DNA from 3 places in the Oryzomonas sagensis genome. Region 2 is predicted to be linked to each of the others. Evidence: riboswitches for the same ligand, from Rfam matches in the RefSeq annotation. Region 2 holds a riboswitch; each other region holds the start of a gene.
The links. A riboswitch is a leader RNA that binds a small molecule or an ion and turns the genes downstream of it on or off. The one in region 2 is predicted to bind S-adenosylmethionine.
Positions count from the first base shown of each region.

Region 1: it holds a riboswitch for S-adenosylmethionine, as region 2 does, so the genes downstream of both, F6V30_RS07210 (trans-sulfuration enzyme family protein) here and metX (homoserine O-acetyltransferase MetX) in region 2, are expected to answer to the same signal.
Region 3: it holds a riboswitch for S-adenosylmethionine, as region 2 does, so the genes downstream of both, F6V30_RS07330 (O-acetylhomoserine aminocarboxypropyltransferase/cysteine synthase family protein) here and metX (homoserine O-acetyltransferase MetX) in region 2, are expected to answer to the same signal.

Region 1 covers NZ_VZRA01000001.1:1,557,645-1,567,732, reverse strand. Annotated here, with positions in the region: gene F6V30_RS07235 (hypothetical protein) at 1-35, shown strand, start outside; gene F6V30_RS07230 (hypothetical protein) at 86-1,939, shown strand; gene F6V30_RS07225 (hypothetical protein) at 1,980-3,497, shown strand; gene F6V30_RS07220 (cytochrome C) at 3,543-3,905, shown strand; gene F6V30_RS07215 (chemotaxis protein CheX) at 4,177-4,683, shown strand; SAM riboswitch class I at 4,823-4,929, shown strand; gene F6V30_RS07210 (trans-sulfuration enzyme family protein) at 4,995-6,131, shown strand; gene F6V30_RS07205 (trans-sulfuration enzyme family protein) at 6,142-7,278, shown strand; gene thiF (sulfur carrier protein ThiS adenylyltransferase ThiF) at 7,361-8,167, shown strand; gene mnmA (tRNA 2-thiouridine(34) synthase MnmA) at 8,167-9,267, shown strand; gene F6V30_RS07190 (hypothetical protein) at 9,315-10,088, opposite strand, start outside.
Region 2 covers NZ_VZRA01000001.1:1,020,939-1,031,026, forward strand. Annotated here, with positions in the region: gene F6V30_RS04590 (shikimate kinase) at 1-137, shown strand, start outside; gene def (peptide deformylase) at 159-686, shown strand; gene F6V30_RS04600 (DUF3124 domain-containing protein) at 731-1,228, shown strand; gene cbiE (precorrin-6y C5,15-methyltransferase (decarboxylating) subunit CbiE) at 1,320-2,543, shown strand; gene cobI (precorrin-2 C(20)-methyltransferase) at 2,543-3,250, shown strand; gene F6V30_RS04615 (DUF3147 family protein) at 3,238-3,567, shown strand; gene F6V30_RS04620 (hypothetical protein) at 3,676-4,656, opposite strand; SAM riboswitch class I at 4,924-5,022, shown strand; gene metX (homoserine O-acetyltransferase MetX) at 5,080-6,195, shown strand; gene ttcA (tRNA 2-thiocytidine(32) synthetase TtcA) at 6,200-7,030, shown strand; gene F6V30_RS04635 (OmpA family protein) at 7,257-8,042, opposite strand; gene F6V30_RS04640 (flagellar motor protein) at 8,049-8,795, opposite strand; gene F6V30_RS04645 (flagellar FlbD family protein) at 8,799-9,119, opposite strand; gene F6V30_RS04650 (AAA family ATPase) at 9,233-10,088, opposite strand, start outside.
Region 3 covers NZ_VZRA01000001.1:1,584,952-1,595,039, forward strand. Annotated here, with positions in the region: gene F6V30_RS07310 (4Fe-4S dicluster domain-containing protein) at 1-483, opposite strand, end outside; gene F6V30_RS07315 (M67 family metallopeptidase) at 551-973, opposite strand; gene F6V30_RS07320 (HesA/MoeB/ThiF family protein) at 1,109-1,918, opposite strand; gene thiS (sulfur carrier protein ThiS) at 1,921-2,133, opposite strand; gene F6V30_RS07330 (O-acetylhomoserine aminocarboxypropyltransferase/cysteine synthase family protein) at 2,148-3,392, opposite strand; SAM riboswitch class I at 3,470-3,573, opposite strand; gene F6V30_RS07335 (hypothetical protein) at 3,900-4,199, opposite strand; tRNA gene F6V30_RS07340 (tRNA-Val) at 4,320-4,394, opposite strand; gene rpsB (30S ribosomal protein S2) at 4,640-5,413, shown strand; gene tsf (translation elongation factor Ts) at 5,459-6,109, shown strand; gene pyrH (UMP kinase) at 6,220-6,939, shown strand; gene frr (ribosome recycling factor) at 6,944-7,501, shown strand; gene F6V30_RS07365 (isoprenyl transferase) at 7,501-8,256, shown strand; gene F6V30_RS07370 (phosphatidate cytidylyltransferase) at 8,295-9,038, shown strand; gene F6V30_RS07375 (1-deoxy-D-xylulose-5-phosphate reductoisomerase) at 9,043-10,088, shown strand, end outside.

The sequences.
Region 1 (10,088 bases), 540 kb from region 2:
GGACGTTCATCTATATCTACCGTTTGCTGAGATAGCCGGACAGCCGTTGAAAGGCATGTTGCGCATTTTTTCAGGAGGATCACACATGGTCTCAAGAATTATCGCTGCATCATTGCTTCTGGCAGCGTTCCTGCTGGCCTTGGCCGGTTGCGGCGAAAAAACGGTTACGGCCGGCGGCAGCACAAAGCTGGCCCAGTCGGAAGCCTGTTTCAACAACAATTGCCATCAAAACGCCGTCAGTCCCGGCACCGGCAAGAATATCGCCGAGGAATGGCAACTTTCGGTCCACAACACCTCCAACGCCGCCGGTTGCGCCGATTGCCACGAGCCCGAGGCGGGACACCCCAACAGTTGCAGCCGATGCCATGGCGGTACGCCGAGCGGTACGCCGGGCAGCGCGAACCACGTCAGCAGGAACCCGGATACCGACGGCAAGTGCGACAAGTGCCACGCCAAATCTAACGGGGTATTCAATACTACCGTCTACGATGCAGTCGCCCGGGATACGAAATTCATCCACTTCAGCACCGGCAGGCGAGCCGTCTACGTTGCAACCAATTACAAGCACTACTGCCGTAAATGCCATAATCCCCACGACACCACCACTGCCAAGACCATGCTTCAGCAGTGGTCACGCTCCGCCATGGGTGGCACGGCCCTTCCCAGTACCACCGACTTCAAAACACGCGGGAGCGCACTAACGGCGAGTGCCAACTACGGCAACTTCTGCGTTCGTTGCCATACCTCCACCGGTTTCATCAATTTCGTATCATCGGGCTTCACGAATGTACACGCACTGCCGGACCTGGACGGCGTGCGAAACGATTATCCCGCAAACGCCCGTGCCACCTATCAGGACACCACCCGCGAGCCTACTGCCGCCTGCGACACCTGCCACAGCGACGGCAGGTCCAACGATGGCAGCGCCTACAGCGGTAGGCTGCGCAGTGTACCGGCAGCTTCGATCTGGTACATGTACTCGTCCCACCCCGCAGGCGCCCCCCTGATCCGGGCCGCGTTGAATATTCAGTACGACTCGCTCGGCAATTCAAACGTATGCATGCCGTGTCACGCAGGACGCGAAGTCGGGGAGATGATCAAGACCGCCGACAAACTCGGCTTGTTTGACTATAACGGCTCCAACCCGGGAGGCATCTCACCGCACGATTTCGCCTCCGGGGCCAACCTTCAGGGAAGGAGCGGCTTCCAGTTTTTCGCCGACTCCATGTACGCGGTCAACCCAACCCACAAAAATGTCGGTGCCGCTCTGAACATGGCGTCAAAGGGCGCCTGCATCGTCTGCCACATGACCAATGACCGTCCCCACTACGTCTTGGCGGCAAGTTGGGGGAATACCGGTACCGTCAGCGATTCCATCAAAGACATGCCGAGTGAGCAACAAGTATGCAGTAAATGCCACTATGCAGGCTCCACGGTAGCGGACCCGAGACCGCGCACGGCAGCATTCATGAATGCCGAACGTGACAGCTACCGCGCAGCGGTGCTGGTGCTCAATGCCCTGTTGAAGAGTTACGGCATTAACGGCAGCGGGCTATCCCCCAACAACAACTGGAAGAAATTCGGCAATTACACCGTGGCGGCCTCCGGCACCAGCAAAATCCGCGCCGGAGCCTACACCATGGGCGCCTACTTCAACTACAGCCTTTTCTTCAACGATCCGGCCGGATACACCCACAATCCGATCTATTCCAAACAGCTCATCTATGACTCGATCGACTGGCTGGTGAATAACAATCAGAATTTTACCGCCGGTGCGAACCCCGGCACCGTCTATACGGCCATCCACACGGCCACCATGCCGACATTGCCGCTTACCGGCAGCGGATTAACCTACTCGGGCCCCTACAATACCGAGCAGGCCTTGAACTTCCTCTGCAAAAACTACGACAGTAGTTCAGGGATGTGCTACCGCTGGTAACGATCTGAATTTAATCAAATTACAGGAGGAAGACACCACCATGACAAGAAAGCCGGCTTTGATTCTGTGCCTTATAGGATCTTGTCTTGTCCAACTGATTGTGGTTGCCTCATCCCACGCCATCCCTGCATTCAGCCGCGCCTACAAGGTCGAATGCAGCACCTGCCATACCATCTACCCCGAATTGAACGAGTACGGCGAGGCGTTCCTTAAAAACTCGTACGTCTACTTCGGCAAGGGGCAGAAGGCGGCCAAGGCCAAGGAAGCCCCCCCCACCCCCAAGGCGACAGCCAAGCCGGCTGGCGGAACCATGGAGGTGAAGGGTGAGGGTGACGCCGACAAGTTGAGCAAATTGAAGGGAGGGGCACTGGGGGCCCCAGAGGCGTCCGCACCCGCGCCGGCCCAGGAAGCGGCTGCTACTGCGCCTGACACCGCTCCCGGAGGCGAGGCCAAGCCCGAAGGGCTTCTCCTGGCGGCCATCCCCGAACTGCTGCCCATATCCTTCACCGCCTCGATACATGCGACCTACGACCACAACGCCGTCAACGAGCTCGATCTCTCGACGCGTGCCCTCAAACTGAACGCCGGCGGCAATTTCCGGGAAAAGGCCGCCTTTTTCGCCACCTATGTGGCCTACAGCGAAGGTCTCAGGGACAACAATACTACGACAAGTGCCCCCCTGCGCAATAACGGCACCGACATCAACGAACTGTTCGTTATCTGGCGCCACGCCTTCGATACCCCCATCAACTTCAAGGTGGGACGCATGCAGCCGAAACTCGGGCTCTGGAAGTCCAACAACAAGCTCTCCACGACCAATTCCTTCGCCCCCTACGCCTACACGGTCGGCGTTTCGGAATTCAAGCTCGAACAGCCCCAGGACGCACTGGAGGCCAACGCCGTGCTTGCCAACCGCTTCTTCGTCGCCGCCGGGGTGGTGAACCGCAAGGATCAAAACACCAAGGAAGGCTACGGCCACATCTCCTACAAGTTCGGCGGGGCGGATTACCTGGCCAACGAACCGGAGGTGGATCTGGCCAAGGAGGAGAGCATCTTCGACTTCCTGACGGTCACCGTTGGGGCCTACGGCTACTACGGCAAGAACGGCACCCCGAACACCCCAACAGGCGTATCCCCCCCCATCCAGAACAGCTATTACCGCGCAGGAGCGGACCTGGACATCCTCTACAAGCTCTTCAGGCTCAGGGTGGCCGGTGTGCTGGGCAAGGACGACAATGCTTACCTGAACCTGTCAAGTACCCCAATCGAACTGAAATCCTACGTGGCCGCCGTTGAAGGCGAGTATACCTTTCTCCAGAACCTCATCGGTGCCCTGCGGTTCGAATACCAGGATGACGGGCGCGGCCTGGTGCGCCGTTTTATCCCGACCCTCGCCTACGCCCCCCTTCAAAACGTGAAGATAGCCCTTGAGTACAAACACGAAATTGTAACTTCTTACCGGTTTCCTTCTAACGGATCATCAATAAAAAGGCCGGATGATACTGCCCAAGACATAACCAACAAGATCGGCACCCTCGGGGTGACGTTCAGTTTCTGATTTTTGCTCTACTAGCCGCCATAATCTCGTCTGAAGGAGTCTCACATGCGGAAGCTCATCATACTGGTCACGCTCTTCACGCTTGTCATTGCCGCGGTTGCCGACGCACGCATCAGGGTAAAGGGACGCGGGGACAGAATGAATTTCGATCCCGACAGCATCCCGGCCAACTACAGGGCATCGTTCGATCTCATGTCGCGGAAATGCGTCAAGTGCCACACCATGGAACGGACCGTCATTGCCGTGCAGACCGGGAGGGCTCCCATCACCGGCCAGCCCTTTGACCGGCAGGCGGTAAAAGCCTATGGCATCAAGATGCTGCGGAAACCCAATTCCAACATGAACAAACAAGAGATCAGGGAGGTTGTCATACTGTTGAATTACCTGCTTGACGAGAACGCGAGGTAGGGGTATAGGTCACCGTGGCGTTTGGCCCGCTGCTGTCCATCTGTTCCACACAGCCTCGCCCCTCCCGGTGCGAGGCTGTTTTTATATTATAATCGTCTTATTTTCTCTTGAAATTTCCATCCCGATTATGCAGAGTAGGCCTCTGCACCGATACCATCGGACTGGACGGAAAAACCAATCGCACGTGTGGGCATAGTGGTCGTTTGACGGAAGGGGGGAAGCGGTGCGCCTTCCGTCACGCGCAATCGGCCCCGCGACAAAGGGGCGTGCAATGCCGCTGAAAAATGACCTCCTGGACGCTCTTCACACGAGCGAAGACGAACTGCTCAAACACCTCATCCGTGATGTGGAAGAGGTGTTCTGCACCATGGTGGGCATGGAAAACCTGCTGCACCTCCCGCTCCAGGTGGCACCGGAGACACATTTCAAGGACTGCATTACGGCAATGGTCGGGTTTGCCGGTGTGTATAACGGCCTGGTGAGCCTGCATGCCCCCCAGAAGCTGGCGCTCGCCTTTACCTCAAGCATGCTCGGCATGGAAGTCACCGAGCTGAACGACGATGTCCGCGATGCCCTGGGCGAGATCTCCAACATGATTGCCGGTTCCTTCAAGCAGCATATCTCACCGGGCGGCGCCGATATCAAGCTGTCAACTCCTTCGCTGGTCAGCGGCGACGATTACTATGTCAATGCCGGCAACAATCTCGACACCCTCACCCTCCGGTTCGCAACCGACGAGGATTGGTTCATGGTGGCGATCGTGCTCGAAAAGGAATGAGCACGGGAGGGCCGCCGGACCGGCAATGATAACCACCCGTCCCACTGCGCTCCGGGCCCCTCCCGCTAAAATATTATTGACAAGATTGGTGGCATATCGTAGGCTCAACCCACAATAATTCACACAAAAATACATAAATTTCTTATCGAGAGCGACCGAGGGACTGGCCCAACGACGTCGCGGCAACCAACCTGCAAGGGTAAGGTGCCAATTCCAGCGAAACCGCACGGTTTCGGGAGATAAGGAAGAGATGCCCTAGAGGAATCCTCTTCCACACCCCGGAAGGGGATTTTTATTTTGGGAGGTAGAAGATGAATATCAGTACGCAGGCGGTTCAGATCGGTCTGGAATGGGATACCCGGACCGGCGCGGTTTCGGTGCCCATTTATCAGACCGCCACGTTCAGGCATCCGGGGCTCGGCCAGAGCACCGGCTATGATTACAGCCGCTCGGGCAACCCCACCCGTCAGTCCCTGGAAGACGGCATGGCCCGCCTCGATAACGGGGCACGCGCCTTTGCCTATTCCTCCGGCATGGCCGCCATCGCCAACCTGCTGTTGCTGTTTCGTTCGGGGGACCACCTGGTCGTTACCGAGGACCTGTACGGCGGCACCTGTCGCCTGTTCGACAAGGTGTTCAACCAGTTCGGGCTGACCTTCAGCTATGTCGACACGAGCGACGTGGAGGCGGTGCGGGCAGCGCTCACGCCCCGGACCAGGGCGGTATTCGCCGAATCGCTCACCAACCCCCTGCTGAAGTTCGCCGACATCCCCGCCCTGTCCACCCTCTGCCGTGACCGCGGTCTGCTCCTCATCGTGGACAACACCTTTCTCACCCCGTACCTCCTGCGCCCCCTGGACCTGGGGGCCGACGTCGCCGTCTACAGCGCGTCCAAATACCTGGCCGGCCACAACGACGCCATCGCCGGGCTGGTGGCGGTCAAGGACGCCGAACTGGCCGAGCGGGTCTCCTACCACCAGAACGCCGCCGGCGCGGTGCTGGGGCCCCAGGACTCCTGGCTGGTGATGCGCGGCATAAAGACCCTGGGGGTCCGCCTGGACCGGCAACAGGAAAATGCCGCAAAAATCGCCGGCTGGCTGAAAAAGCACCCGGCCATCGCCAAGGTCTATTACCCGGGGCTCGAAGACCATCCCGGCCATGCCCTGGTAAAGCGCGATTCCCGCGGCTTCGGCGCCATGATCGCCTTTGAGGTCGCAACCCACGCCCTGGTGGAACAGGTGCTCCTGAAAACGCGCCTGATCTCCTTTGCGGAGAGCCTGGGCGGGGTGGAAAGCCTGATCACCTTTCCCGAGGTGCAGACCCACGCCGACATACCGCTTGAACTCCGGGCGCGGCTCGGCATCAACAACACCCTGCTGCGTCTGTCGGTCGGCATCGAGGACGGCGGCGACCTGATCGAAGATTTGAACCAAGCCCTGGAAGCGTAAGGAGACGACCATGAAGTTTGCAACCCAACTCATTCACGGCGGCCAGACCGCCGATCCCCTGACCGGCGCGCTGGGCGTGCCCATCTACCAGACCTCCACCTATCGCCAGCAATCGGTGGATCACTTCGGGAAATACGACTACGCCCGTTCCGACAACCCCACCCGCGAGGCGTTGGAGACGGCCATCGCCGGGTTGGAAAAGGGGAGCCGGGCCTTTGCCTTTGCCTCCGGCATGGCGGCCATTTCCTCCACCCTGTTGATCTTCTCTCCCGGCGATCATCTGGTGGTGTGCGAGGATGTCTACGGCGGCGCCTACCGGGTGCTGACCAGCATCTTCCAGCGCCTCGGCATCAGTTCGACCTTCGTTGACGCCACCAGCCTTGAGGCCATCGAGGCCGCCATCAGGCCGGAAACCAAGGGCATCTACCTGGAGAGCCCCTCCAATCCGCTGCTCAAGGTCACCGACCTGCGCGGGGTCGTGGCGCTGGCCCGCCCACGGGGCATCATCACCCTGGTGGACAATACCTTCATGACCCCTTACCTGCAACGCCCCCTGGAACTGGGGTGCGATATCGTCCTGCACAGCGGCACCAAGTTCCTGAACGGCCACAGCGACGTCATCTGCGGTTTCGCCGTTGTCAGCGACCCGGAACTGGGCAATCGTATCCGCTTCATCCAGAATGCCTTCGGCGCCATCCTGGGCCCCCAGGATTCTTTTTTGACCCTGCGGGGGCTCAAGACGCTCAAAGTCAGGATGGACCAGAGCCAGCGGAGCGCGGAAAAGATCGCGGTCTGGCTCCAAAGCCAAAAGTCAGTCCTCAAGGTGCATTACCCCGGACTCGCCGACCATCCCGGCCATGCCGTCAATGCCGCCCAGGCAGACGGCCCCGGCGCCGTCCTCTCCTTCGAGCTCGAAACCTACGCGTTAACCAAGGAACTCTTGGAGAAAGCGCAGTTTTCCGCCTTTGCCGTCAGCCTGGGGGGGGTGGAAAGCATCATCTCCTACCCGGCAAAGATGTCCCACGCGGCCGTTCCCAAGGCGGAACGGGAAAAGAAGGGGATCAAGGACACCCTGGTGCGCCTCTCGGTCGGGCTGGAGGATGTTGACGACCTGATTGCCGACCTCCAGCAGGTCATTGGCCGTTAGATAATAGTCTTTGGGGATTAAACATCCGGCAGCGCCGGAAGGCCCCGGCGATACTACTCTACAGACGAAAAGCAGTTTGCCCATGCGCATACGGATAAACGAGACAGCAACGGAAATCGGCCCGGGGGCGACCCTGGGGTCGCTGGCCGCGCAATGGAAACCGGGCGCAGACGTGCTGATCCACAACGGTTTTCCGGCTCCGGCCGAAACAGCGCTCCGGGATGGCGACGAGGTCTACCTGATCAAACGGGGGGAGCGGCCGTCGGAAGACGAACTGCAACGGCTGATGGCCGCCCGCCACACCCCGGGCGTGCATGCCCGGCTGCAGGCGGCCACGGTCGGCATCGCCGGCGTCGGCGGGCTCGGTTCGGCGGTAGCCGTGGCCCTGGCGCGAACAGGCGTCGGCAGGATCGTGATCGCGGATTTCGACGTGGTGGAGCCGTCCAACCTCAACCGGCAGCAGTATTTCGTCGACCAACTGGGCCACCCCAAGGTGGCTGCCCTGGCCGACAACCTGGCCCGCATCAACCCCTACATCACGGTGGAACCGCACCACGTCATGCTGACCCCCGCAAACATCCCTGCGGTCTTCGCCTCGTGCGCCGTTGTGGTCGAGGCCTTTGACCGGGCCGACATGAAAGCCATGCTGGTGGAGACGCTCCTCTCCCGGATGCCGGAGGTCGTGGTCGTAGCCGCATCGGGGCTGGCGGGGTATGGCCCCAACAACGCCATTGTCACCCAGCGGGCAGCCTCCCGCCTGTACCTCGTGGGGGACGGCGAGTCGGAAGCCCGGACCGGGTGCGGCCTGATGGCCCCGCGGGTCGGCATCGCAGCCGGCCATCAAGCCAATCAGGTGGTGCGCATCATTCTCGGAGAGGAGGGGACCTGATGGCCTCCGAAAAGAAACCGGTTGTCGCCGTCGCCATGAGCGGCGGGGTGGACTCATCGGTCACCGCCGCCCTGCTGAAGCGTCAGGGTTTCGAGGTGATCGGCATTACCATGCGGCTCTTCGCACCGCGCGGCACGGGCAGCGGCTCGGCCGCCCACGATGCCGCGGCCGTGGCCCGGCAGCTGGGAATCCCCCACCATGTGATCGGCCTTGAAACGGATTTCCGCCGCCTGATCATCCAGGACTTCATCGATGAGTACCGTTGCGGCCGCACCCCCAATCCCTGCGTGCGCTGCAACCGCTACGTCAAGTTCGGCCTGCTGCTGGAACAGGCGCGCGCCGTGGGGGCGGACCTTCTGGCCACCGGCCACTACGTCAGGAACACCGTCGATAGCGCGGGCCTCCGCCACCTGCGGCAAGCACGCTGCATCGGCAAGGATCAGTCCTATTTCCTCTACACGCTCTCCCAGGAGCAGCTGGCTCAGGTGCTCTTCCCGCTGGGGGAGATGGCGAGCAAGGATGAGGTGCGCCGCCTGGCCCGTGAGTTTGCCCTGCCGGTGGCCGACAAGGGTGACAGCCAGGAGGTGTGTTTCATCCCCGACGATGATTACGTGGCGTTCCTGGAAGAACGCGGTGGCCTGGCGGGAACGCCGGGGGACATCGTGCATGTGGGAGGGCAGGTTGTCGGCCGCCACCGCGGGACGCACCGGTATACCATTGGCCAGCGCAAGGGACTGGGGGTCGCCTGGACCAGGCCGCTGTACGTAACGGCCATCGATACCGACCGCAATGTCGTGGTGGTGGGGGAGGAAGAGTATTTGGCAGCTGCCGGCCTGCGTGCCGCAGAGGTGGGCTGGATCGTCCCCCCGGATGGGGAGGAGTTCCAGACGGCCTGCAAAATCCGCTACCGCCATCACCCGGTTGCGTGCCGGGTCAGGCTGCTGCCGGAAGGCAGATGCGAGGTACGCTTCGATGAACCGCAGCGGGCGGTTACGCCGGGCCAGTCGGTGGTTTTTTACCGGGGTGACGAGGTGCTGGGAGGCGGGAAAATCGCAGGGGCGACTGGAGCGTCTGCCCCTTGTGCGGAAGAAACGGTTTGACAGCCGGGCAGGGAAGGCGTCCCTCGGACGGGTGATCAGGTTCGGCGTCACCCCTGGGGCGACGCGCCGATCTTATCCCAGGTGGGATTCTCATCGGGCTTGCGGATTTTGAACTCCAGGTAGTGCGCAGCCATCTTGAGTTTTTCCGTTGTCGTCTCCGATTTTGAGAAAACCTCCAGCCCTTCCAGGACCCGCTGTGCGGCAGGCTGACTGGAAAACCCCTCCCCCTCGGCCAAACTTCGAATGTGGCCGAGAACGGCCTTTTGCTCCTCCACGGTATCGAACCTCTCGGGACCGGTAAGAAAAAGGATATACCGGGCCATGTTCCGCAGGTCCTCCACCAGCCGTTTCTCGTTGAGCAGCGACTCCATCACCGTCGCGATGCTCCCCTTCTCGGCGTAGTTGAGATTCTTGTTTTCGGCGTACGAGGTGAGATAATCGAGGGCCGCGGTTCGATTCCGGGTGTCCTGCAGCTTGAAGATCAGTATATTGGCGGCCAGCAGTTTGAGTGCGTCGTTCTCTCCCGGGAGCAGGAAACAGTGGAGCATAAGGGCAATCTTCTCCCGTGCGGCCTCGCTAAGCGTTTCCGTATCCAGCTTCGCCCTGATCTGTTCCAACAGGTCATGTTTGTCGGCATATTCGCCATAGATGATCTTGATGATGAGCCCGTGGACCTCGGCCTCATCGCTCACATCCCATAACTCTTCGACCGCTGCGATGATGCGGCGGCAAATTCCCTTGAGTTTTTCTTCCTTGGGCACTTCATCGTTGTTCCAGTAGTCCGGATAGATATCCATGACCGTGTCGGCTTCTTCGGGGTT
Region 2 (10,088 bases):
ATCAGAGCTTTGCCGAACTCTTCGAAGAACGCCGCAGGCTCTACCTGGCGTGCGCCGATGTGGTGATCGACTGCCGCGGGCTTGGGCACGACCTGGTCTGCACCGAGATCCTCGGCACGCTGCACGTGGCGGGCTAGGAGGAAAAAGGAGATATTGTCATGCCGATTCTTCGCCAGATCGCCCAACTGGGCCAGCCGGTTCTCCGCCAGGAAACCGCCTGTGTCGGCAACCCGGCCGATCCGCTTATCCAGACCCTGATCGACGACATGCTGGCGACCATGGCCGAGGCCAATGGCGTCGGCATCGCCGCCCCACAGGTCTTCGAGCCGCTGCGCCTGTTCATCGTGGCTTCCCATCCCAATCCCCGCTACCCTCAGGCCCCGGTAATGGCACCCACCGCCATGCTCAATCCGGAGATCCTTTGGCGATCCGATGAGATCGAACAGGGGTGGGAGGGGTGCCTCAGCGTGCCCGGCATCCGCGGCCTGGTGCCGCGCAGCCTGCGCATCGGCGTGCGCTACCTGTCCCGCGGGGGCGGGGTGTGCGAGGAGGAGTTGTCCGGCTTCATCGCCCGCGTCTTCCAGCATGAACACGATCACATCAGCGGCATGGTCTTCCTCGACCGGGTCGCAAGCAACCGTGATCTGATCAGCGAACGGGAGTACCTGCGGCTCGTCTCGGCCTGAAGCGGAGGTGCCGTCGAATTCCAGTCCAAATTGAGGAGCATGACATGAAACACCACCCACGTATCGCGCTGGCAGGGCTGGCCCTCCTCCTGGCCATCTTCGGCCACAGCCCAGCCTCGGCCGCCCCCAGTGCGGGCGAATACCGGCTTTCAAAGGGACAGGCCGTGTACGTGCCGGTCTATTCCAATGTCTTCAGCGGGCCGAAAGCGCTGCCTTTCAGTCTGGCGACCATGCTGAGCATCCGGAATGTGGACCTGCACCACCCGATGAGGGTCACCGCCATAGACTACTACGACACCGGCGGCAAATTGCTCCGCTCGCACCTCGCCAAGCCGCTGACGCTGCCGCCGCTGGGCTCCACGTATGTCTACCTGGGAGAGCAGGATACGGCCGGCGGATTCGGGGCCAGTTTCGTCGTCCGCTGGGACGCCCGCACGGCCATCAACGCGCCCATCGTGGAGTGCGTCATGATCGGCGCCAAATCCGGGCAGGGGATCTCCTTTGTCAGTCCGGGGCAGGTGATTAAAGAGAACACGCGCTGACGGCGGGCAGTAAAGAGATGATTTTTACCGGCCGGGATGCTATAGTCCCTGCCCACAAGCAGGTTTGAATCCCATGCGGGGGACGCAGGCAATGACACAGCAGAAGATCTATCTGGTGGGGGCGGGCATCACGGGCTGGGAGGGGTTCGGCTCCAAGGCGCTGGAGATCATCGCCAAATCCGAGGTGATGATCGGCCACCAGCGGCACCTGGATTGCTTTCCCGATTTCGCCGGCGAAAAGATGCTCTTTGGCGAGCTTTCCGACCTCCTGGATTTTCTGAAAAAGACCGAAAAGCGCGTGGCCATACTGGCTTCGGGCGATCCCACCTTCTTCGGCGTCTCCCGGTTCCTGCTGCGCAACCTGGCCAAGGAGCGCATCGAGATATTCCCCAATGTCACCAGCATGCAGTACGCCTTTGCCCGCATCAAGGAACCGTGGGACGACTCCATCTTCGTGTCGGTGCATGGCCGCGGCCTGCAACCGGCGGTGGACAAGATCGTGGCCGCTGAAAAGGCGTGCGTGCTGACCGACAAGAACAATACCCCGGCCGCCATTGCGGCCGAACTGATCGAACGGGGCGCCGAGGGGTACGAGGCGTGGCTCTGCGAAGACCTGGGGCTGCCGGGAGAGAAGTTCACCAAGACCTCGGTGCGCGGCCTGCTGGAGTTGCCGTTGCAGCCTTCCGGCCTCAATATCCTGATTCTGATCCGGACCTACGCGCCGAATCTCACCCACTACCCCCTGATCGGCATCGACGATGAGGAGTTCCAGACCTCGAAGAAGCTGATCACCAAGCAGGAGGTGCGGGCCGTCACCCTGGCCAAGCTCCAGCTGCAGGACGACCTGGTGCTGTGGGACGTGGGGGCCGGCAGCGGTTCCGTCTCCATCGAGGCGTCCAACCTGATGCCCAATGGCCGTATCTTTGCCGTGGAGCAGAACGCCCAGTGTCTGGCCTTTATCCGGGAAAACCTGAAAAAGTTCACGACCCGCAACGTGAAGCTGGTGGAAGGGGAGGCGCCGGACGCCTTGGACGAACTGCCGGACCCGGACCGGGTCTTCATCGGCGGCTCGGGGGGACACTTGGAGGAGATCATCATTACGGTGGACAGCCGCCTCAAACCGGAGGGGGTGGTGGTGCTGAACGCCGTGACCCTGGATACCCTGACCAAGTCGATCGAGTTTCTGGAAGACCACGGCTTTACGACCGAGGCGGCCTGCGTCAATATCGCCAAGACCCGCAACCTGACCGAGTACAAGATGTTCGAGGCCCAGAATCCGGTCTACGTGATCACCGCCCGCAAGGGGAACGAATAATGGCCACGATCTTTGCCGTCGGTGTCGGCCCCGGCGATCCCGAGTTGCTGACCCGCAAGGCCGAGCGCGTCCTGCGCCAGGCGGATACGATCCTTGCGCCGGTATCCAATCCTTCAGAGGCCAGCGTCGCCCTGGCGACGATCCGCGGATTTCTGGATGAAAGCCGCCAGGAGGTCATCGTCCACCAGTTTCCCATGACCTCGGACAAGGCCCGCCTGCTGCACGCCTGGCAGGAGGCGGCCGCCCTGATCGCCGTCCGGGCCGAGGACGGCAAGGATGTGGCCTTCGTGACCATCGGCGACCCGCTGTTCTATTCCACCTTTATCTATCTGCAGCGTATCCTGCGGGAGATCTGCCCCCATATCCCCATCGAGATCGTCCCCGGCATCTCCAGTGTCAACGCCTCTGCGGCCGCGGCCGGCATACCGCTGGTGGAGGCCGATGAGAAGATGGTGGTCATCCCCGCCACCGCCGGCGTGGAGAAGATCGCCTTTGCCTTGGCGCGGTTCGAAACGGTCGTGCTGCTCAAGGTCAAGCCGGTCTTCGGGGATATCCTGGAGCTTATCCGGCAGACGGGCCGCGAACGGAGTACCGTTTTTGTGGAACGGGTCGGGAGCGACCGCCAGAAGGTCCTGACCGATTTTGCCGAGATCGCCGCCCATGCGCCCGATTACCTGTCGCTGATGATCATCAGATGTTCCTGCTGAAGCTTGCCGCCGCCAACCTCCTCATCATCGCCTGCGTACTGCTGGGCAGGCGCGTCCCGTCCCTGGGGGGGCTGATCGCCGCCATGCCGCTCATCAGCCTGATCGTCCTGGTGTGGCTGGCCACGGATCGGCCGGGAGACGGAGCGCTCATCGACGGCTATCTCAAAGGGGTATTGTGGGGGTTGCTGCCCACGTGCGTCTTTTTTGCGGCGGCATACCTCTGTCTGCGGAAGGGGATGGGGCTGCCGGCGGCGCTGGGCATGGGGGGCGTCCTGTGGCTGGGAGGGGCGCTCCTGCACCAATGGCTCTTGCGCTGAGAAGCGTATAACGTCATAAACAACGACGCCTTTCCGAAGAGTACCGGAAAGGCGTCGTTGTTTTCTGGGCAGGACCCCCTAACCGGGGACGTCCGGCAGGACTGGCCGTTACAGCGTGCTCCCCTTGGCGGGGACGATCTCGTCGGTGGCCGGCGCGACAGGAACAGCAGGTGCGGCCGGAGCCACGGACGGCACGGCGGCAGGCTGGCTTGCCGCTGCGGGTGGGGCGGGCTGTTCGACCGGCTTCGGCTGTTCCGCCGGGCGGGGCACCGGCTTGCTGGCCGGTATGGTGCCTTTCTTCTCGTCGTCGGCATCATACTTCAGCAGCGAGACGATATCCCCGAACTGCTTGCCGTAGACCTCCGATTCCTGGGTCTCCCGCAGCAGGAGGTCCTTTTGCCGCTGGTCCAGCGTTCGCCTGATGCCGTCGATGGTTTTGAACTTCAGGTCGGCTTGGCTTGCAAAGTTGGCTTCCGCCTCGCTGAAATCGGGATACTGGAGATTGATCAGGGGCGAGTATGACAGTATCCGCCCGCGGAAGTTGGGGTACTCCCAGAGGATGGTGCCGTCGCCGTCAAGTATCTGGGCAGTCAGAATGAGGTAGTTATAGTCGCTGGTCTGGGACGCCAGCAGGGTGTTGGAGTACACCTTTTCGTTCTGGGTGAGGCCGCTGACTACCAACAGCATGACCGCATCCAGATTGTTTTTCTTGAGGTAGTCCCGCAATTCGTCGGTTTTCCAAAAGTATTTGTTATACCGGATGGTGGCGTCGTCCCGTTTTTCGCTGCGGAAGAAGAGATTGGCGAAGATGCGCTGCGGGTCGCCGTCCAGGAGCGCCACGGTGTAGAAGTTGCCGGTCGCTTTGAGCTTGCGCACGAGTTGCTGCTCATACTTGCGGTTCATGTCGCCAAGCAGGGCGACGAGTTGCTCTTTCTCGGGGTGTTTGATCTCGGAGTTCACATCGACGATGATGGGCGCCACGCCGAGGACCTTGACCTGTGCAGCAAAATGTTCCGCAGGGACATTGAAATGATTCTGGGCGCAACCGAACATCACCGCCAAAAACGGCAACAAGAACAGGCGTTTCATATTTCCTCCTCGGACGTGCTTGATCCTTCATGATTTCGGCATGTTTTATATCAGATGCCCCGCCCCTTTTCCAGCTAATTTGACACCGTGGGGAGCCGCCTCGGGCCGGGTTTTTCCCGTCTCGCCATCATCTGCCGGATACGGGGCCGTCGCACCCCGCCACGCTCCTCCCTCCACGCGTCGCAGGGCGGGCGGCACGCTGGTTACTGCGGCAGCATATTTGGTTGACAATGTTCATGTTCTTCCACTATTCTTGTTCGATAGACCTGCTTATCGAGAGTGGTGGAGGGAAAGGCCCTGCGAAGCCACAGCAACCGGCCAATGAGGCGTCAGGTGCTAATTCCTGCCGAAAGGCAAAGATGAGGGGTGTGCTGTAAACGTCGCGTTTCAGCCCCTTCTCATACCGCGTGAAGGGGCTTTTTCATGTCCGTCGGCATCGTCACGGCACAATCCAGAACCTTCGAGTCCGGCATCAGGCTGGACAGCGGGCGCCTCCTTGCCCCGATCACGCTTGTGTATGAAACCTACGGCCGCCTCAACGCATCCCGTTCCAACGCCATCCTGGTGGAACACGCCTGGACCGGTGACGCCCACCTGGCGGGCAAACACCGGGAAGAAGACGCCAAACCGGGCTGGTGGGACGCCATCGTCGGGCCGGGGCGCCTGCTGGACACCGACCGCTATTTTGTAATATGCTCCAACGTCATCGGTTCGTGCCACGGCTCCACCGGCCCCACATCCATTAACCCCAAAACCGGCAAACGTTACAACCTCGCCTTTCCGGTCATCACCGTACGCGACATGGTGCGCGCCCAAAAGCTGCTGATCGATGCCCTGGGCATCGAAAAGCTCTTCTGCGTCATGGGGGGGAGCATGGGGGGGATGCAGGCCCTGGAGTGGGCCACCCAGCATCCCGGGAGCGTCGCCTCGGCCATTGTGCTGGCGACGACGCCGCGCCCGTCCCCCCAGGCCATCTCCCTCAACGCCGTGGCCCGCTGGGCCATCTTCAACGACCCTACCTGGCGCAAGGGGGAGTACAAGCACAACCCCAAGGACGGTTTGGCCCTGGCCCGGGGCATCGGCCATATCACGTTCCTGTCGGACGAATCCATGAACACGAAATTCGGCCGGCGTTTCTCGGCCAAGGACGGCCAGTTCGACTTTTTCGGCCAGTTCGAGGTGGAGCGCTACCTGAATTACAACGGCTACAACTTCGTGGACCGCTTCGATGCCAACTCCTTCCTGTACTTGGCCAAGGCGCTGGATCTTTATGACGTGGCCCTGGGGTGTGAATCGCTGGCCGAGGCCTTTGCCCCGGTCGCTGCACCGGTGCAGTTCTTCGCCTTTACCTCCGACTGGCTCTATCCCCCCTACCAGACCGAGGAGATGGTTGAGTGCCTGCGCGGCCTCGGGAAGCCGGTGGAGTATCACCTGATCACCTCCGCGTACGGCCACGACGCCTTCCTGCTGGAACACGAAACCTTTACCCCCCTGGTGCGGGACTTCTTCTCCCGTGTGGAACAAAGCGGGGGATTGTGACGCTATGATGCCGGCGCTTGACGAATTCAAAAACAAGGGGCTTCTCAGAAGGTTGCGGCATGGGGTCGGCCGGGCCGTTGCCGACTTCGGCCTGATCGAGGAGGGGGACCGTATTGCCGTGGCGGTGTCGGGGGGGAAGGATTCCTATACCCTGCTGCTGTTGTTGGAGGAGTTGCGGCGGCGCGCGCCCGTTTCATTCGAGATCGTGGCGGTCAACATCGATTCCGGGTATCCCGGTTACCGCACGGACGTCATCGAGCGGTTCCTGCGGGAGAACGGGTTCACCTACCGCATGGTGCCCACCGAGCACTTCACCCTGATCCAGGAGAAGCGCCGCCCCGGTTCCTCCTACTGTTCGATCTGCGCACGCTTCAAGCGCGGCGCCCTCTATACGGCGGCCCAGGAGTTGGGCTGCAACAAGCTGGCATTGGGACACCACCAGGACGATTTCATCGAGACCCTGCTCTTGAACCAGTTCTTTGTCGGCTCGCTCAAGTCCATGGCCGCCTCCATGCTGGCGGACAACGGCGAGACTGTGGTGATCAGGCCGCTGGTGTATCTGCCCGAAGAGGATATCATCCGTTTTTCCCGCGAAGCCGCCCTGCCGGTGGTCTGCTGCTGCTGCCCGGTCTGCGGCACCGCCGACCTGCAACGCAAGCGGATGAAACGGCTTCTGAAAGAGGTGGAAAAGGATATCCCCCACGTTAAGAACAGCCTGTTGAAGGCGATTTCAAACGTACACCCCCGCCACCTTCTTGATCGGCGCTTGCAGGTAGCGCCCCCCGCCCCGTGCACGTCCGTCCCGCCTGGCGGCACGGATGGGCAGCAGGGCTGAAACATCCTTCCGCAGGTCCAGCCACGCCACGTACCCCCCATAGGCAACCGCGATCAATCCCAGCAATACCATCGGTTCCATCGAGCACCTCCATATTGTTTTAGGAAACAATAGCACGGGGATGTGACAGAACATGTCGCTATTGGGAAGAAGGCGCTTTTCGAGGGAGATGCGGCACAAACTGTGGGGAGGAAGGCGGGAAAATGGAGACCGGCCGGGTGTTGTTTCAGGGCTCGCCGCGCTCGCCATCCCCGGAGAGCAGAACCATATCCACGCGACGGTTCTTGGCACGGTTTTCAGGTGTGGAGTTGTCCGCGACCGGGCGGAATTCCCCGTACCCGGTGGCGGAGATCTTTTCGGGCTCCGCGTCGTAGTATTTGAGGAGGTATTTGAGGACATTGGTGGCGCGGGTGGTGGACAGCTCCCAGTTGGATGGGAACTGGGCGGTGCTGATGGGGGCGTTGTCCGTATGCCCCTCGATCCGCAGCGGGTTGTTATACTGGGTCATGACCTCGGCGATGGTGTTGAGCAGTTCATAGGCGCTCTGTTTGATCTGGGCCTGGCCGGAATCGAAAAAGCCTGCCTCCTTGAGGCTGACGATCAGGCCCCGCCGGGTAATGGTGAGGTTGACCTTGTTTTGGGCGCCCTGTTTCACCAGATAAGCCTCGATGGAAGATTTGATCTGGCGGAAGTCCTTCTCCTCGGCTCGGGTACGGGCCTGACCGCTCCGTGACCTTCCGGATGGGGCAACGGACATCTCCGGCTTGATGGTCGGTATGATGCTGATCGGTTTGGACTGGATGACGTTGATCTTGGGCGCGGGCGCACCGGCGGTGACCATGCCGAAGGATTGCTGAAGCGACTGCATGACCTCCTCGACCTTTTTCTTGTCGGTCTGGGACATGGCATACAGGGTGACGAACACCGCGAACAAAAGGGTGATGAAGTCGCCGTAGGAAACGAGCCAGCGTTCGTGGTTCGGATGTTTTTCGGGCTCTCGCTTCAGTGCCATGGCGGGTTAGTGGGCGCCTACAAAGGCTTTGAGCTTCTGTTCGATGAAGTGCGGGTTCTCGCCGTTCTGGATGGCGATCAGCCCCTCAAGGATCATGACCCGCCGCAGCACCTCTTCCTTCATGCGGATCTTGAGTTTGGTGCCGATGGGGATGCAGACGATGTTGGCCACCATCAGGCCGTAGATGGTGGCGACAAAGGCCACGGCGATGCCTGCCCCCAGTTTGGAGGTGTCGGACAGGTTGCTCATGACGTGGATCAGGCCGAGGACGGCGCCGATGATACCGATGGTCGGTGAGTAGCCGCCGGCCGACTCGAAGAACTCGACACTGTGTTTGGTGTGATCTTCGTAGGACATGATGTCGGCTTCCAGGGTTTCCCGCAGCTTTTGCGGGTCAATGCCGTCAACCACCAGCGAGATCCCCTTCTTGATGAAGGGGTCCTTGGCCGACTGTGCCTCCTGTTCCAACGATATGAGGCCGTTGCGCCGCGCCTTGGTGGCGTAGTTGATGATGTCCTTGACAACCGCCTCGTGATCGACCTTGGGGGGGAGGAAGGCGTTTTTGACATCCTTGAAGGCCTTGATGATGGCAGGAAGCGGGAAGCTTACGAACGTGGCGCCAAAGGTGCCACCAAGAACGATCAGGGCTGCGGTCGGCTGAATCAGGGCGCTCATGTGCAGCCCTTCCAACGCAGCGCCGCCGAAGACGGCCCCGAACCCCATTAACAAACCTATAAGTGTTGCTATATCCATGTCCTAGAATTCCTGGCTGTGAAATGGAACGCGCTCGTGCTCGTCGCGATTGGCGATGGAACTGTCTCTGTTCAGCGTGGCCCTGCTAAAAAGATTCTTTTTCGTCTTGTCGAGGTACTTCCTGCCGGTGGGGCCTCCGGCGCGTCGAATGATCCTTGCGCGGAATGCCACGACCTTGGTGATGATGTCGGCAGCGGGTTCCTTGACGATGAAGTGGTAACCGTTGAAGAGTGTTATGACCGTATCGGGTGTCTCCTCGATACTGACGATGTGGTCGGGGTTGACATACATCACCTGCTTGTCCAGACGGGTCAATGGGATCATAATACCACCGGAAATATGAATGTTTGTCTATAAATATCAAAAACCGTGTCAGGTCAAGAAGTTTTTGCCTGAAATTAAAAGCGGCATATTATCGTTCATCACAACAATGTGCATTACAACAATGCATCGATAGCCGCAAAGTCGATGTAGCTTTCAGAGGTGGAGTTGATCAGTTCGATCTTTTCCAGGTCATCCGGGCCGATCTTCGAGACATGCTCCCTGAGGCGGTAAAAAACCTCCGAAGAGGTCTCCTCGACGCGGATATAGGGGATTTTGCTGTCGTCGAGAATCTGCTGGGTGATGAGCGACATGGGGGCGTGCCCGCTGATGACCAGGCCGGTCAGGCGCTTTTTGAAATCCGGTATATGGTGCAGCGAAGAGGCGGTGACAATCAACTCATCCCTCGAACTGGTCACGATAAGCAGCGTGGACTCCTCAAGATGGTCGATGACCCGCTGCGACGATGCCGCTCCCAACTGGATATTATGGCAGATGCGGCTTTTCTCTGCGGGGTTCCCCTTGAGCGGCAGGCCGAGCATCTGGGCCACATGTTGCAAGGTCGGATGGGCCAGGACCGGGCTGTAATCGAAGGCGCTCGTCACCAGCAGGTCGCTTCCGCCAAAGGCCTTTTTCAGATAGGCAAGGGAGCGTTCGCGCTTTTCCGGCAGCAGCTTGTTGACCATGACAACGCGAACGTCGGCTTTTTCCCGCTCGTAGAGTGCCAGGTTCAACTCCACGGCGTCTACCACATTGCCGATGCCGCCGTTGGTAACCATGAGCACCGGTGCGCCCGCCATGGTCGCCACCTGGGCGTTGTTCGCCCCGACCACCGATCCGACGCCACCGTGGCCCGCCCCCTCGATGATCAGAAAATCGTATTTCTGCTCAAGCTCGCGAATCGCGCCGGTGATAAGCATGCGGGGCGTTTCCGGGGCAATCTTGCCGTCCAGGAATTTTCTGGTCGAACCG
Region 3 (10,088 bases), 560 kb from region 2:
CTGGAAGCCGACGTCGTTGGTGGCCGACTTGGGGCAGTCGAAGGGGCAACCGGCAAAGGCAACCTTAAACTTGTGGTGGCCGGTGGCGGTGCCGAACAGCTTCTCATCCACCTCCAGGGCCGACTTCTGGGTGTCCACCAGGCCGTTGGGGTTGTACTCGCAACCGCCGCAGGCCACCGGAACGCGCACCCGCGCCCCGCAGGAGGCAACCTTCTGGGTCGCCTCGCCCAACTCCTCCACCACCACGTCGAAATCCTTGAAGTTGATATTGATCAGCTCGATGGATTGCCGCACGGAAAGATGGACAAATTCGCCGCCGTATTTTTCCGCCACTTCCGCAATCTTTTTCAGGCGGGGTACCGACATCCTGCCGCCGGGAACGCGCAGGCGCACGGTGAACAGGTCTTTGCCCCGCTCCTTGATGAACCCGCCGGATTTAAGATTGCTCAAATCTATCTTTGCAGGCTGCTGTGCCTTTGACATTGGTTTCACTCCTGAAAAAGTATGCTTTAAACCTATATTAAATACATAGACATTGTCAAGAATATTTTTATGCTTTATTACCGATTTGGTATTTAATCGTTTCGATCGGCTCAGGCTCTACGTTTCCGTCGTGAATCTTATAGGATTTCACGGCAGGGTCCGTGGGATCGGCCAACGAGATGATGACGTAGGAAACCAGCGGCGTGAGGGCCAGCTTGATATCCTCCTGGGACGGACGGGCCGGCGTCTCGGGGTGGGAGTGGTACACGGCCAGCATGGAGAGCCCCTTGGCCCGCAGATCCTTCACCACGCTGAACTGCTCCCGCGGCTCCATCATGAAATGCTCGTTGCTGGCGTCGGAGTTGGTCATGCGGTAGATCACAGATACGGTATCGTCCGTCCCGCCGAGAATCCCGCACACTTCCAGGGGGAATCCCTCGCGGGCATGGGCGATCAGGTCGTCGTAGACTGAAGCAGGGATTTTCAGCATGTTCAAACCTCGCAAGTTAAGAAAAGCGATCAAAAACGGTCTCTCACAGAGCACACAGAGGAATTCAAATTATAGAATCACAAATCTTTTCTCTATGTCTCTGTGAGCGAGTGAGAGAACGATTTTTTGCACTAGCTAATTTTTTAAATCGCACACCGTCAGGGCGTCCAGTTCGTCCTTTGCCTCGGTGATGGTCGGGTGTTCGCCGCAGAGCGGGCAGGCCGGGTTGCGTTTGAGCGGAATCTCCCGGAACTTCATGCGCAGGGCGTTGTAGGTGAGGAGGCGGTTGGTCAGCAGTTCACCCTTGCCCAGCAGGAATTTGATCGCCTCGGTGGCCTGGATGGTGCCCAGGACGCCGGGCAGCACGCCGATCACCCCGGCCTGGGAGCAGGTGGGGATGGCGTCCTTGGGGGGCGGCTCGGGAAAGATGCAGCGGTAGCAGGCCGATTCCCCCGGCCGCACGGTCATGGTCTGGCCGTCGAACTGCAGGATGCCGCCATGGGAGTAGGGGATGCCGGCCAGTACGCAGGCATCGTTGATCAGGAACTTGGCGGCGAAGTTGTCGGTGCCGTCGATGACAAAGTCGTAGTCGCGGATGATGTCCGCGATATTGGCCGCGTTGACCCATTCCTTATAGGTTCTGACCCGCACGGCGGGGTTGATGGCCTCCATCTTCTCCCGGGCCGATTCCACCTTGGGCTTACCCACGTCGGGGGTGAAGTGGATCACCTGGCGTTGCAGGTTGGACAGGTCCACGTCGTCCGCATCGGCGATACCGAGGGTGCCTATTCCTGCCGCTGCCAGGTAAAGGGCGATGGGCGCCCCCAGGCCGCCGGCGCCGATGATCAGCACGCGGCCGTCGAAGAGCCGCTGCTGCCCTTTGCCCCCCACCTCTTTCAGCATGATGTGGCGGGAATAGCGTTCGATCTGCTCGTCGGTCAGCATGGTCAGTGTCCTCCGCCCATGAAGTAGAGGAATTCCAGGGCGTCGCCGTCTTGTACCGGCGTGTTCCCGAAGGCGTCCCGTTCCAGGATCTCGCCCCTCAGTTCCACGGTAACGTACTGGCGCTGTGCCACATCCAGTTCCTCCAGCAGGGATTCTACGGTGCGGGCCGGGTTTTCTGCGAGGGTGGTTTCTTTTCCGTTGATAGTTATGTTCATGGCAGTTCTCCGTATCAGATGGCGTCCAACGCCTGAGTGAAATCGTCGATGATGTCCTGGGGGGCCTCGATGCCGACCGATACCCGGACCAGGTCTTCGCACACCCCCATGAGTGCCTTGTCCTCCGGGGGGTAATCGGCGCAGATGGTGCTGGCCGGGTGGATCACCAGGGTCTTGGCGTCGCCGATGTTGGCCAGGTTTTTAGCCATGCGCAGGGCGTTGATGACGCGGAAGGCCGTTTCCTTGGAGCCGGTGCCGAAGGTCAACAGCCCGCCGTAGCGGCCGCCGTACAGGCGGGTGGCGACCCCGTGGCCGGGGGCGTCCTCCAGGCCGGGGTAGTTGACCCACGCCACCTTGGGGTGTTGTGCGAGGAAGCGCGCCAGGGCCAGGGCATTGCTGCAGTGCCGCTCCATCCTCAGGGCCAGGGTCTGGATGCCCTCGGTCAGCAGGAAGGAGTTGAACGGCGCGGCGCAGGCCCCCACGTCTTTGTGCACCAGCTTGCGGGCGCGGGCGGTGAAGGCAAATTGCCGGTATTTTTTGTGAAAGGGTTCGAAATGGGGGAAACGGGCGGTGTTCCAGTTGAAGACGCCGCGGTCGATGATGACGCCGCCGATGGAGGTGCCGCTGCCGTTGATGTACTTGCTGGTGGAATGGATCACGATATCCGCCCCCAGTTTGGCGCCGTCGGCAAGATAGGGGGTGGTGACGGTGGCGTCCACGATCAGGGGGAGTCCCGCCTGGTGGGCGATCTCGGCCAGCCTGGGGAGGTCGGGCACATCCAGTTTGGGGTTGCCCACGGTCTCGACGAACAGGAGCCGGGTTCGGTCGTTGATGGCGGCCCGGACCGATTCCAGGTCCAGGGGATCGACGAAGCGGGCCGTGATGCCGAAGTTGGCGAGGGTATCGCGGAACAGGGAAAAGGTGCCGCCGAACAGGGAGGAGGATGCCAGAATCTCGTCGCCGGCCCGGACGATGGTCGTGACCGCGGTGGTGATGGCCGCCATGCCCGAAGCGGTCGCTATGGCCGTGCCGCCCCCCTCCAGCAGTGCCAGACGCCGTTCCAGGGCCTCGGTGGTCGGGTTGCCCAGGCGGGTATAGACCTGTCCGGCCGCCCGGCCGCGAAAGACATCCTCCAGGGCATCGGCTGTTTCGTAGGCAAAGGCGCTGGATTGAACGATGGGGACCGAGGTGGCGCCCGCAGGTCCCGGTTCCAGGCCGCCATGCACGAGCAGCGAATCAAAACGTAGTGGTGTTTCCATGTGATGTGTCTCCATAAAAAAATCCCATCTGATGTCAGATGGGATGGGTGTCACGAAGGATGGGTTTCGCAACCTCCACCTCATCTTTGCCGGTACCGGCAGGAATTAGCACCTGACGCCCTGGATGGGGCCGGTTGCTGTGGTTTCGTCGGGCCTTTCCCTCCACCACTCTCAATAAGGTCTGAGTTGTTATTCGATTGTCTTGAAGGCAATAGTTACAAACTACATATATTTTGTCAATAAATTTCTAGGATATATTTAGCATATTGGTGATGTATTTGTGGGAAAATTTTTCCATGAGGGGCGTTGCAATGGTTTTTTGGCTAATAACTAATAGCCATCACTCGGTAAAATTGTAACGTATTTTAGTGATAAATACGCCGCCGTCAGGGGGATGTGCTGCGGGGTGCAAGGCGCTTGAGCGAATGCTTGAAAAAACCAAAGGCCGGGGGGATGGTCCCCTCGGCCTTTGGTTGCCTGTTCAACGCGGCTAGTGCGTAGTGTGGGTTATTTGATTTTGGTCAGGGTGAGGTTGCTGCCATCGATTTTCAGGGAATCCTCGCGGAATTTTAGAAAAATGTCCTTTTTGAATTGGTCGATGATCTTGATCCTGCCGTCATTCTGAACCATCCAGGTGAAGGGGGTCTTTCCCATGGCGCTGGTGGAAGTGCCGGTGTGGTCATTGGAAAATTCGGCAACGAAATCGAAGCCCTCGGCCTTCCATGTGCCGTATATTTCGGACTCCGGCCTGCTGCACCCCGCCATGGCCGCAAGACCGATCAGCAAGAACAAAATGCACTTTTTCATCCGCTTTATTCCCCAAATTTTGAACAACAAGCAATGACAGCAGCAAAAAGTGAACGGATTTTTTGTTTGGCCCGGACGAAAAATGGCTGCCCAAGTTGGACAGCCATTTATGGTTTTCATTGGTGGGCGCTACTGGGATTGAACCAGTGACCCCTGCCGTGTGAAGGCAGTGCTCTCCCGCTGAGCTAAGCGCCCGAATGTTTCAATTGAATAACAGAGCCCGCGGTTTCTGTCAAGCCCCTCTGATCAAAAATTGCGTGGCGTCATGGAAGGCCGGGAAGAAAGGCGCACGTACCCGGAGGTGATTTTGCTTGTCATCCCGTGGCTATCATGCTATAAAATTCCGATTTCAATTCGCACGCCTCGGGTAATGAACCGGCGGTGTCCCTTGTGGCTTGCAGGGATTCAACGGGGCGGAGGAAAAACCAAAGGAGAAGAACATGTCAAGTATCAGCATGAAGGAACTGCTGGAGGCCGGCGTCCATTTCGGCCACCAGACCAAGCGTTGGAACCCCAAGATGAAACCCTATATCTTTGGGGCCCGTAACGGGATCTACATCATCGACCTGCAGAAGACCGTCCGTTATTTCAAATCCGCTTACAATTTCGTCAAGGAATCGGTCGAAAACGGCAACACCGTGTTGTTCGTCGGCACCAAGAAACAGGCTCAGGACTCGGTGGCCGAAGAAGCGACCCGTTGCGGCATGTTTTACGTCAACCAGCGCTGGCTGGGCGGCATGCTGACGAACTTCGCCACCGTCAAGCAGAGCATCGACCGTCTCAAACGGCTCGACGCCATGTTCGAGGACGGCACCGTCGACGCCTACACCAAGAAGGAGTCTCTCCAGTTCGATAAGGAACGGGAAAAACTCCAGAAGATCCTGGGCGGCATCAAAGGGATGAACAAACTTCCCGGCCTGATGTTCGTCATTGACCCCAAGAACGAAGAGATCGCCGTGCAGGAAGCCAACAAACTGGGCATCCCCGTTGTTGCCATCGTCGACACCAACTGCGACCCCGATCCCATCGATCACGTTATCCCCGGCAACGACGACGCCATCCGCGCCATTCGTCTGCTGAGCTCCAAAATCGCCGATGCTTCCATCGAAGGTGCCCAGGCCCGCAACGCCGCTCTTCAGGCCGACAGCGAAGGGACCGAGGAATTCGCCGCTGCCGAGGCGGTGGAAGAAGTCGCCGGCGAGACTGCCGAATAGGCACTCATTATACATTGATCCCCTGGTACGGGGAAGGAGGATATGATGGCTGTTACTGCTGCACAGATCAACGAACTGAGAAAATCGACCGGGGCCGGCATGCTCGATTGCAAGAAGGCCCTTGAAGAAAGTACCGGTGATTTCGAAAAAGCCGTGGATTACCTGCGCAAAAAGGGGCTGGCCGCTGCCGCCAAGAAGGCCGGCAGAGCCGCCACTGAAGGTGCTGTCGGTTGTTATATCCACGCCGGCGGCAAGATCGGCGTCATGGTCGAGATCAACTGTGAAACCGACTTCGTTGCCAAGAATGAAAACTTCCAGGTCTTCGTGAAGGACATCGCCATGCATATCGCCGCCGCCTCGCCCACCTGCGTGCGCCGCGAGGAAGTGCCTGCCGACGTTCTGGAGCGCGAAAAGGAAATCTATCGCGCCAAGGCCCGTGAAACCGGGAAGCCGGAAAACATCATCGAGAAGATCATCGAGGGGCAGGTCAACAAATTCTACGCCGATGTCTGTCTCCTGGAGCAGGCTTACGTCAAGGATACGGATAAAACCATAGAGCAGTACCTCAATGAAACCATCGCCAAGATCGGCGAGAATATGTCCATTCGCCGCTTTACCAAGTATGTCCTGGGCGAGGGGTTGGAAAAGAAGGAATCGGACTTTGCTGCCGAAGTGGCAGCAGCGGCCGGCATGTAATCAGACGCCGAAGCCGGCCGCCATGGCCGGCTTTTTTTTTACTCGCCGCCTTGGTATCATTTCAAATCTGACGACTTCATACTTACATCACATCAAGACGGGAGCAGACCATGAACAGGCCGTCATTTTCCAGAGTGCTCTTGAAGCTGTCCGGCGAATCGCTTGCCGGCGACCAGGGATATGGCATCGATCCGCTGACCATCAGCACCATCGCCCGGGAGATCAAAGAGGTCGTGGACTCGGGGGTCCAACTGGCGCTCGTGATCGGCGGCGGCAATATATTTCGCGGCCTGGCCGCCTCATCCAAGGGGATGGACCGTGCCAGCGCCGACTACATGGGCATGCTGGCCACCGTGATCAACTCCCTGGCCATGCAGGACGCCCTGGAGAAGGTGGGGGTTTCCACCCGCGTCCAGTCGGCCATCGCCATGCAGGAGGTGGCGGAACCGTATATCCGCCGGCGGGCCATACGGCACCTTGAAAAGGGACGGGTGGTGATCTTCGGCGCCGGCACCGGCAACCCGTACTTCACCACTGATACCGCGGCCAGCCTGCGGGCCATGGAGATCAACGCCCAGGTGATCCTCAAGGGAACCAAGGTGGACGGTGTCTACTCGGCCGACCCGAAGAAGGACGCCACGGCGGTCAAACTGCCGAAGCTTACCTATCTCGAAGTGCTCAAGATGGGGCTGCAGGTTATGGACGCCACCGCGACCTCGCTCTGTATGGACAACAACCTGCCGATTATCGTATTCGATCTGACCACCGAGGGGAACATCACGAAGGTCATCTGCGGCGAAGAAATCGGAACAATCGTACAAGGAGAATAGAACTATGCCAAAGGCCGTGATCGACGACATGAAGTCCCATATGGAAAAGACCGTCAGCGTTCTCAAGGTAGAATTCCAGAAGATCAGGACCGGCCGCGCCAGCACCGGCATTCTCGATGCGGTCAAGGTGGAGTATTACGGCAATCCTTCCGCCATTAGCCAGGTGGCAACCCTGGCGGTGCCGGAGCCGCGCACCATTACCATCTCCCCGTGGGAGGCCAAGATGATCGGCCCCATCGAAAAGGCGATCCTCAACGCCAACATCGGCTTGACGCCCTCCAATGACGGCAAGATCATACGCCTCAACCTGCCGCCGCTGACCGAGGAACGCCGCAAGGAGATCGTCAAGGATCTCAGGAAAAAGGCCGAAGAGGACAAGGTCGCCCTGCGCAACATCCGCCGCGACGCGATGGATAAACTGAAGAAGTTGGAGAAGGACAAGGCGGTCACGGAAGATGAATTGAAGAAGTATGAAAAGGATGTTCAGGACATTACCAAGAACTTCGAGACCAAGATAGACGAGGCCGTGGCCCATAAGGAAAAAGAGGTCATGGAAGTCTGATGGAGCCGCTCGAACCGGACAAGCTGCCCACGCATCTTGCCATCATCATGGACGGCAACGGGCGTTGGGCCCAGCAGCGCATGCTCAAGCGCATCGTAGGCCACCAGCGCGGGGCCGAGACCATCAAGATGGTGGTGGAGCAGGCGTCCCTTCTTGGGATAAAGTACCTGACTCTTTTCGCCTTTTCCTCGGAAAACTGGTCCCGTCCCGCAATGGAGGTCAAGGCGCTGATGGCGCTGCTCAAGAAGTATATCCGCCAGGAAACGGCGCGCATGATGCGCAAGAACATCCGCTACAATGTCATCGGCAACCGCGGCGATCTGCCCGATGATGTCAATGCGACCCTGGAAGACGCCATTCGCGAGACGTCCGGCAATACCGGCATGGTGCTGACCCTGGCGCTTTCCTATGGCGGCCGCCAGGAGATCAGCATGGCGGCGAACCGGCTGGCCCGGGACGTGGCGGCCGGGAAAATCAAACCGGACGACATCACGATGGAGCTCTTCTCCGGTTATCTCGATACCGGGGGGCTGCCCGACCCCGACTTCCTGATCCGCACCAGCGGCGAAATGCGCATCAGCAACTTCCTGCTGTGGCAACTGGCCTACACCGAGCTGTATTTTACCGAAACCTACTGGCCCGATTTCACCATCAACGAGTTCCACAAGGCTCTGGCCGACTTCCAATCCCGTGAACGGCGTTTCGGCAAAACCAGCGACCAACTACTGAATAGGGGTTCCTTATTAAACGCCTGATCTCAGCGCTTATCCTCCTGCCGGTCCTGATCCTGACCATTCTCAAGGGCGGCCCGCTGTTATTCGCCTGCCTGCTGGCCATCTTCGTCTTCATCGGCATCCATGAATTCTACCGCATGGCCCTCCCGGCCAGGACCGTCGAGGTGTGGCCGGCAGCCGTCTGCGGAACGCTCTTCATTTTCATCCCCTTTTTCGGCAATGATCGCCATCTCCTCGCAGGGGTCGCGCTCCTGTTTTTGGGCTTTGCCCTCCTGTTCCTCTTCCGTATCCGGGAGGTGGCCGATGCCGCGCGGGAGATCGCCTATGCCATGCTGGCGTTTCTCTACATCCCGTTTTTGTTGATGCACCTGGTCGCGCTGCGCCAGACGGCCTACGGCATGCAATGGCTCCTGGTCATCATGCTGATCGTCATGACCAACGATTCTGCGGCATATTACACCGGCAGCGCCTTCGGCAAGCACCCCCTCTACCCGTTGGTCAGCCCCAAGAAAAGCGTCGAAGGGGCTCTGGGCGGGCTCGTCGGCAGCATTGCCGGCACCCTGATCGCCAAGTTCAGCTTCTTCCCCCAATTGAGCTTTCGGGATGCCCTGGTGACGGCCCTGTTCATCGGCGCCCTCGGGCAGGCCGGCGATCTGTTCGAATCATTACTTAAACGCAGTTTCGGGGTCAAGGATTCCGGTGCCATCATCCCCGGCCACGGCGGCGTGCTGGACCGTCTGGACAGCATCATCTTCGCCGCGCCGGCCCTCTATTACTACGTCATCTATTTTTTCAAGGGATAGCTCTATGAAACATCTTACCATTCTCGGTTCAACCGGTTCCATCGGCGTCAGCACTCTGGAGATCGTCGCCGCGTACCCCGACCGTTTCCGTGTGGTCGCCATGACCGCCGGCCGCAATCTCGAACTGTTCGCCCGGCAGATCAAAGCGTTCTCGCCGCGCATCGCCGTGGTCGCCGCCCAGGAGGATGTCCCCCGCCTCAGGGAAATGTGTTCCGGGGTGACGGTGGAGATTCTGGGAGGTGTCGAAGGCCTGATCGCCGCGGCCACCGCCGGCGAGACGGAGATGGTGGTGGCCGCCATCGTCGGCGCCGCCGGTCTGGTGCCCACCGCCGCCGCCATCCGGGCCGGCAAGGATATCGCCCTGGCCAACAAGGAAACCCTGGTCACCGCCGGGCATCTCTTTATGAACATGGTCGCCGAGTACGGCGTCAAGCTCTATCCGGTGGACAGTGAGCACAGCGCCGTGTTCCAGTCCATGGAAGGGCATCGTAGCGAGGATATCACGCGGCTCATCCTGACCGCTTCGGGCGGTCCGTTTTTGACCACGCCGACCGAGCAACTGGCCGGCGTCACCGTGCGGGATGCCCTCAATCATCCCAACTGGAGCATGGGGCGCAAAATCACCATCGATTCGGCAACCATGATGAACAAGGGGCTGGAGGTACTGGAGGCGCGCTGGTTGTTCGGCGTGCCGGTGGAGAAGATCGACGTCAACATCCACCCCCAGAGCATCATCCACTCCATGGTCGAATACGTGGACGGCTGCGTCATCGCCCAGTTGGGCACGCCCGACATGAAGGCCCCCATCGCCTACGCCCTGTCGTATCCGGAACGGGTGGCAACCGGCGTCAAACCGCTCGACCTGACCGCTCTGCCCGGGCTGACCTTCTTCAGGCCTGACCGGGAAAAATTCCGCTGCCTCGGCTTGGCCTATCGCGCCATCAAGGACGGGGAGAGCATGCCGGCCGTGATGAATGCCGCCAACGAGATCGCCGTGGAGGCGTTCCTGGAGGGGCGGCTCGGTTTCATGCAGATCGCCCAGGTCATTGA